Regions from separate parts of the Streptomyces sp. Ag109_O5-10 genome, predicted to be linked through region 3. Evidence: riboswitches for the same ligand, from Rfam matches in the RefSeq annotation. Region 3 holds a riboswitch; each other region holds the start of a gene.
The links. Region 3 has a riboswitch for cobalamin ahead of BLW82_RS39885 (CbtB domain-containing protein). Riboswitches for the same ligand answer to the same signal wherever they lie in the genome.
Positions count from the first base shown of each region.

Region 1: linked by a shared signal. The riboswitch ahead of BLW82_RS33060 (cobalamin biosynthesis protein) and the one ahead of BLW82_RS39885 (CbtB domain-containing protein) in region 3 are both predicted to bind cobalamin.
Region 2: linked by a shared signal. The riboswitch ahead of BLW82_RS30165 (prenyltransferase/squalene oxidase repeat-containing protein) and the one ahead of BLW82_RS39885 (CbtB domain-containing protein) in region 3 are both predicted to bind cobalamin.

Region 1 is NZ_FNTQ01000001.1:7,255,611-7,257,858, forward strand. Features, by position in the region: gene BLW82_RS33055 (cobyric acid synthase) at 1-365, opposite strand, end outside; gene BLW82_RS33060 (cobalamin biosynthesis protein) at 362-1,312, opposite strand; cobalamin riboswitch at 1,413-1,553, opposite strand; gene BLW82_RS33065 (hypothetical protein) at 1,710-1,937, opposite strand; gene BLW82_RS33070 (inorganic phosphate transporter) at 1,956-2,248, opposite strand, start outside.
Region 2 is NZ_FNTQ01000001.1:6,616,921-6,619,168, forward strand. Features, by position in the region: gene BLW82_RS30160 (SCO2322 family protein) at 1-180, opposite strand, end outside; gene BLW82_RS30165 (prenyltransferase/squalene oxidase repeat-containing protein) at 183-1,406, opposite strand; cobalamin riboswitch at 1,518-1,648, opposite strand; gene BLW82_RS46360 (hypothetical protein) at 1,690-1,893, opposite strand; gene BLW82_RS30175 (antibiotic biosynthesis monooxygenase family protein) at 1,977-2,248, opposite strand, start outside.
Region 3 is NZ_FNTQ01000001.1:8,756,003-8,758,250, reverse strand. Features, by position in the region: gene pgm (phosphoglucomutase (alpha-D-glucose-1,6-bisphosphate-dependent)) at 1-80, opposite strand, end outside; gene BLW82_RS39890 (CbtA family protein) at 281-1,036, opposite strand; gene BLW82_RS39885 (CbtB domain-containing protein) at 1,059-1,280, opposite strand; cobalamin riboswitch at 1,317-1,458, opposite strand; gene BLW82_RS39880 (enoyl-CoA hydratase/isomerase family protein) at 1,526-2,248, opposite strand, start outside.

The sequences.
Region 1 (2,248 bases), 1.5 Mb from region 3:
GCGAGACAGTCGAGCACGGTCCCGAGCAGCTTCTGCTGCCGGCCGCCGTGGTACCCGCGCGCGCTCAGCTCGCCGACGGGCTTGCCGAGCAGCACGACCTGACTGCTCTGCTCGCCGCCGGGCTTGAGCAGCACCGGGTTCATCAGCGCGGTCGGCTCCACCCGGCAGGCCTGCGCCTGCATGGCCTGCGCCCGCCCGATCTCGGCACCCTCACGCGTGACGAAGGAGTTGAGGGACATGTTCTGCGCCTTGAACGGCGCCACCTTCACGCCCTGCCGCACCAGCCACCGGCAGATACCGGCGGTGACGACACTCTTCCCGGCGTCGGAGGTGGTACCGGCCACGAGGAGACCGCCGTTGTTCATGACGCCCTTCCCGGGAGCGATCCGCGCAGCAGCGCCCCCGCCGCGCTCACCCCCAATGCCAGCCATCCCACCCGCCGCGACAACCGCACCGCCCGTTCGATGTCCGCGACCTGCACAGCCCGCCCCTCCCCGTTCAGCACCGGCCGGTGCTCGATCCGCCCCCCGTACGACAGCGTCCCCCCGAGCCGCACCCCCAACGCCCCCGCGAACGACGCCTCGACGGGCCCAGCGTTGGGACTCGGATGCTTCACCGCATCGGCCCGCCAGGCCCGTACGGCCCCCTGCCGGTCGTCCCCGGCCACCGCGGCCAGTACGGCGGTGAGCCGTGCCCCCGGCCACCCGGCCACGTCGTCGAGCCGCGCGGAAGCCCACCCGTAGCGCCGGTACCGGGGCGACCTGTGCCCCACCATGGCGTCCAGGGTGTTGACGGCCCGGAACCCCAGCAGCCCGGGGACGCCCCCCACGGCTCCCCACACCAGTGCGCCCACGACCGCGTCGCTGGTGTTCTCGGCGACGGACTCCACGACCGCACGGGCGATCCCGCCGGCGTCCAGGGCCTGCGGATCCCGTCCGCACAGATGCGGCAGCCGGGCACGGGCCGCCTCGACGTCACCCGCCTGCAGGGCCCGCCCGATGGTCTGGGCCTCACGGGAGAGCGAAGTGCCCCCGACGACGGCCCAGGTGGCGGCGGCCGTGAGCGCGACGGACGCGACGGCGGACGGGCGTACGACCCGCTGCGCCGCGGCACCCAGCGCCACGGCACCCCCGGCACACACGGCGGTGTGCAGCGCGCCCCACCCGCGGTGGTCCCGCCACAGCACCCGCTCCACGGCCCCGGCCGCCCGTCCGAACACGGCGACCGGATGCCCCCGGCGCGGATCGCCGAGCAGCAGATCACCGAGAAGACCGGCGGCGGCGCCGTACGCGAAGACGCGATCGGCACCCATCGGCTCAGCCGGCCGCGGGGTCGGGGACGGGCCGGGTACTCAACCTCGATCGGCAGCCGCGCATGGCGTTATGTCCTCACTCAGGGTGTCCGCGCCCTGGTTCGACGAGACCGGCGGTGGGAGTTCCTGGCTTCCGGGGATTGCTCCCCCGGTGACAGTGGCGGGACCGCGCCGGATTCACACCGGCTTCCTCCCTTGCCGCCGTACATGGCTCCGGAAGTCCACCACGCCCCCGGAAGACCCGTCAACTTGCCTTTGACCTGCGAGGGGAGTGTGTGGGAAGGCCCACACCGAGTGTCCGGCGGGGCCTGTGGGGTATGCGGAAGGCTCCTCTCCTGTCGGACGGAGAGGAGCCTTCGGAGCTCCGACGAGGCCCTTTGCGGCGGGCCTTCGGGTGTCAGGCCTTCGCCACGATCAGGTGGATGCCGTACGCCACCGCGGCCGCGCAGGCGGCGAAGCAGAGCCAGGCGGCCGTCACGGCCAGGGCCGCGGATCCGCCCTGGGCGGTGGCGCGTTCGCGGGCGGAGAGGCCCTTGATGCCGAGGGTGAAGAGGGCCACCAGACCCACGGTGGCCACGAGGCTGACGCCGAAGACGGAGCCGATGGCTGCCCAGTCGATGTTCATGTCGGATCTTCCTCGGGGTCAGACGGTGGCGGCCGGGTCGGTCGCGGGAGCGGCCGGGGCGGAGGCAGGGGCGGGGATGGTGGCGGTCAGGCCGTCCGTGACCGTGACCGGGCCCGCGGGCGGCGGGGTCACGGCGGCGATCGCCGTGGTCACCACGCCGGCCGGTTCCTCGGTGCCGACGACGTTGCTGCTGTCCACGACCTCGCGGCGGGAGAGCTTCCAGATCGCGGCGCTGGCGGCCACGAGGAAGACGGCGACGGCGGCCGTGCCCCAGTCGCCGAGGTCCGTCACGGACTCGGCGAGCGCGCCGA
Region 2 (2,248 bases), 2.1 Mb from region 3:
GACCGAACCGTCGCCGGGCCGCGCGGTCGAGGGGCCCTGCGTGGCGTACGTCCAGCGCGCGCCGTTCCGCTCCCAGAAGGACCAGTAGCGGTAGCCGGTGGCCGCCGCCGGCCCCGCGGCCGTCGCGTACAGCGTCAGCGCGGCCAGGAGCAGCAGCCCCGCACGGCGGACCGCGGTCACGGTCACAGCTGCCGCTGCTTCCGGCGGCCGCTGAACAGGAAGCCGATGCCGATACCGGCGACGAGCCCGGTGCCGACGATCCACCACACGCTGTTGCCCGACTTCTTCCCCTCGTTCTTCGACTCGGCGTGCTGCGCGGCAGCCGCCCGCGGGGCCGGTCCCGTCGCGTTCAGCGCCGTCACCAGGTTCGTCCCGCCGAAGTCACGCGGGTCCGCGCCCATCGCGTGCGCGGCGAGGATCAGTTCGGCGTAGGCCGCGGGCCCGCTCTGCTCCGCCCACGGCGCGGCGTGCGCCTCCAGCCAGGCGTACGGCTTCTTCGCCTGCCCCGTCCAGCCCTGCGCGGCCAGGGCGACGACCGCGTCGGCGGTGTTGCCGTAGTCCGGCTGGGGCTTGGCACCGGCGAGCGCGGAGACGAGGTGGCCGCTCTTCGACATGGCGTCCGCCAGGTACGCGGCGCCGTTGCGGGCCACCTCCTCCCGCGTGGGCGTCCTGCCGGAGCCGGCACAGGCGGGACCCGTCGCCCGGGCCTTGCCGGCCGTCGTCACGAACCCCTTGCCGAGGGCCCCGAGCACCCCGGCCGCGGTCGCGTCCGCGTTGGCGGCCAGCTTCCCCTGCTTGTCCGGCTGGTAGGCGAGGGCGCCGCCGCCGTCCTGGCCGCAGGGGAGGGACCACTTGGCGAGGAGGTCGTACGGCGACCTGTCCGCGCTCGCGCCGGCCGCCGCGAGCGCGCCGACGACCACGCCGGTGGAGTTGGTGTCGCTGGGCGAGCCCGGGGTGTAGCCCCAGCCGCCGTCCTTGTTCTGCACCGACTTCAGCCAGGTCACCGCCCTGGTGGCGGCGGCGTCGTGCCCGCCGGCCGCCTTCAGCGCCTGTACGGCGGCGGCGGTGCTGTTCGTGTCGACCGTCACCTTGGCGTCGCAGGCCGCCGTCGGCTCGGCGCGGAACGCGGCGAACGCGCCGTTCGCGCACTGCTGCCCGGCCAGCCAGTCCACCGCCTTCGCGGCCGGGGTCACCCCCACCGCGCGCTGGGCCAGCAGGGCGAGGGACTGGCGCCAGACGCCGTCGAACCTGGGGTCCGCACCGCCGTACAGCCCCGACGGGCGCACCGTCGACGCGGACGGCGACGGGGACGTGGTGCCGGCGGCCAGCGCGGTCGTCGCGGGCATGGCGGCACCGATGACGGCGGTGGCGGCCAGCGCCCCGGCGGTGCGGCGGAGGACGGTCATGGTAGGCGGATGCCTCTCCCTGCGGGGAGCCGGGCAGCGCGGGAGAAGACCCCGGCGGCTCGGCTCCGTAAACCTCGACGGTGCCGTGCGACGACGGGCGCCGGCGCACATGAGCCGATCAACGTCCCGGGCGCGGCGGTCCGGCTTGCCACGGGTAGGTGGCTCACGGTTGCGGGTCAGCGCCGGAATTGCACCGGCTTCCCCCCGTACGGGTGATGACGACCTGGCTACCTTACCGGCCGCCCCGGGGAAGCTGAGAGGGGGCTGTGCCGGGACCGCTTCGTCAGGGTCGCGCCCTGACGGAGACACTGCTCGGGGCGGGGCGTTCGGCCGACGTGTACGAGGTCGGCGGGGCGTGGGTGCTGTGCCGGGACCGGGACGGCTGGGGGGACGCGGCCGCCGAGGGCGCGGTGATGGCGTACGTACGGGAGCACGGGTACCCGGCGCCCCGGGTGCGGCCGACCGGGTCCCGTACCGAACTGGTCATGGAGCGGCTGTCCGGGCCGGCCCCGCTGACGGCACTGCCGGCGGGGGAGGCGGCTCGGAGTGCTGGACGCGGCGGAACGCCTTCTAGCGTTCCGGCGCCGCGTCCGCGGCCTGCCCCCGCGTGAAGCCGTGGCTCCGTTCCACCTTCGCCACGTGCAGGGTGTAGCTCTCGTACCACTCGGCCCGCCCGCGCCGCTGCGCCGCGCGGTGCTCGGCGTCGGTGCGCCACCGCGTGAGCGCGTCGGCGTCGCGGAAGTACCCGACGGTGATGCCCAGCCCGCCGGGGGTCTGCGCGTGGTCCATCCCCAGGTACCCGGGGACGTCCTTCACCAGGTCCTCCATGCGTGCGTTGGTCT
Region 3 (2,248 bases):
GCGTAGTAGGCCGTGACCAGCCGGGCCACGTCGACAAGGTCCTCCGGAGCCGCCGGCCGGCCCGCTCGCTCATGCGGCATGAGTCCACTTCCTCCGCAGTCGTTGATCGATCGCTCGCCGCCCATCTTTCCTTGTCGGCGGTCACGAGCGCGAGTACGGCACCGGCCGCGCGCCGAGGACACGGCGGGTTCGCGGCCGGTTCACGGCGCAGGTACCGCAGAGGACCCGCCGGACGGTTCCGGCGGGCCCTCTCGTGTCGTGCGGTGTGGCGTGGTGGCGGTCAGTGCGGAGCGGGCACCGTGCGCGCGGCGGCCGGGGCCTTCGCGGGCCTCGGGTCGAGGACGCGGTCGGCCAGCTCGCCGAAGAGCAGGCCGAATCCGCCCCAGAGCACCAGCTGTATGGCGAGCGCCGAGAGCCGGAACCGCCACAGCAGGGTGGCCGGGAAGTCCGCCGGCACCTCGTTGATCACCGGCAGGAACTGGTAGGCCAGCCCGATGACGACGGCGAACGCGCCCACCGCGAGAACGGTCGCCCACCAGGTGCCCAGCCGCGGCTGGAGCCGCTTGCCGAGGATGGTGGCGGCGACCGCTAGGAGCACGCTGAGCAGCATCATCAGGAAGTACAGCGTGGTCCGCTTGCCGATGGTGTCCGGGTCGCCCACCGACGGCGGGTTGGCCGGGTACTTCAGGAACGGCACCACGTACACGGTGGCCAGGGCGCAGCCGGACAGCAGCAGCGCCGTCGCCCGCGCCGAGAGACTGCCGACGCGGCCGAGGGCGAAGCAGAAGGCCAGGGCGGCGATGCCGCCGAAGGCGACCCCGTAGACGAGGACGCCGGTGGCGAGGCCGGCGGTGGACTGCAGGGAGCGGGAGACGACTTCCATCTCGTGCTCGTGCGAGTGGGCGTCCTCGAAGCTGATCGCCTTGTCGACGTTCGGCTCACCGAGGACGTAGGCGGCGACGAGGGCGAGCAGGCCGGCGGCCAGGCCAGCGAGCATGCCCCGCACCAGGAGGTTCCGGACCGTTGCGGAGTTCATGGGTGGTACGGCGCCCCTCGCGTCAGTGGCAGGGGAAGCCGAGCAGGTGGCGGGCGTCGTGCACCCACTCGTGGACGTCCGTGCCGCTGAACACGGAGGTGGCGCCCTGTTCGGCGCCGACGAAGTAGAGCAGGACCAGCATCAGGATGCCGAAGAAGACCGCCCAGGGAGCTATCGCGGACAGCGGCAGCTTGGCGGGAACGGCGGGGGTGTCGGCTGTCGGCGGAGCGACGGTCTGCGCCATGGCAGGACCTCCTCTGGGAGTTCGCGTCCCAACTCGGTGGTGCACAGGACGACGGCCACGGGTCTGACTCACGAGCAGCTGTGAGGCTCTCGCATACAGTGGCGCGACCGTCCCGGATTCTCACCGGGTTCCGTCTCGCCGTCGTCGATATCGGACAGACCGTACCGCGTGTCAGGAGCACGGCCAAGACCGCACCATCAGGCGTGATCTTCGTCTCGCGCCTGACGGGCGGCCGGTCGAGTGGGTCAGGCGGGTGGGGCGAGGCCCAGTTCGCGGTCGCCGAGGGGGGCGAAGAAGCGGTCGACGTCGGCGTCGGTGACCTCGGTGAGGGTGGCCGGGGACCAGCGCGGGGTGCGGTCCTTGTCGACGACCTGGGCGCGGATGCCCTCCACCAGGTCATGGGCGGCGAGGGAGGCGCAGGAGACGCGGTACTCCTGGTCCAGGACCCGTTCCAGGGTGCCCTGTCGGCGGGCCCGGCGCAGCGCCGCCAGCGTGACCTTCAGGGCGGTGGGCGACCTGGTGAGCAGGGTGTCCGCCGCCTCCTTCGCCGCGGGATCGCCGTGCGCGAGCAGCCGCTGGACGATCTCCTCGACGGTGTCGGCCGCGTAGCAGGCGTCGATCCACGCCCGCTGCCCGGCCAACTGCCCCTCGGGTGCCTGCCGTACCCGCCGGGCGAGTGCCTCGGGTACGGACAGGGCGGCGAGGTCGGCGACGAACGCGGGGATCGCACCGGACGGCATGCAGTGGTCGGCGAGTCCGCAGAGCACGGCGTCGGCGGCACCGATCGCGGCGCCCGTCAGGGCCAGGTGGGTGCCGAGTTCGCCGGGCGCGCGGCCGAGCAGATACGTGCCGCCGACGTCGGGCACGAAGCCGATCCCGGTCTCCGGCATGGCGATCCGCGACCGCTCGGTGGCGATCCGGACGCTGCCGTGTGCCGAGACGCCGACCCCACCGCCCATCACGATGCC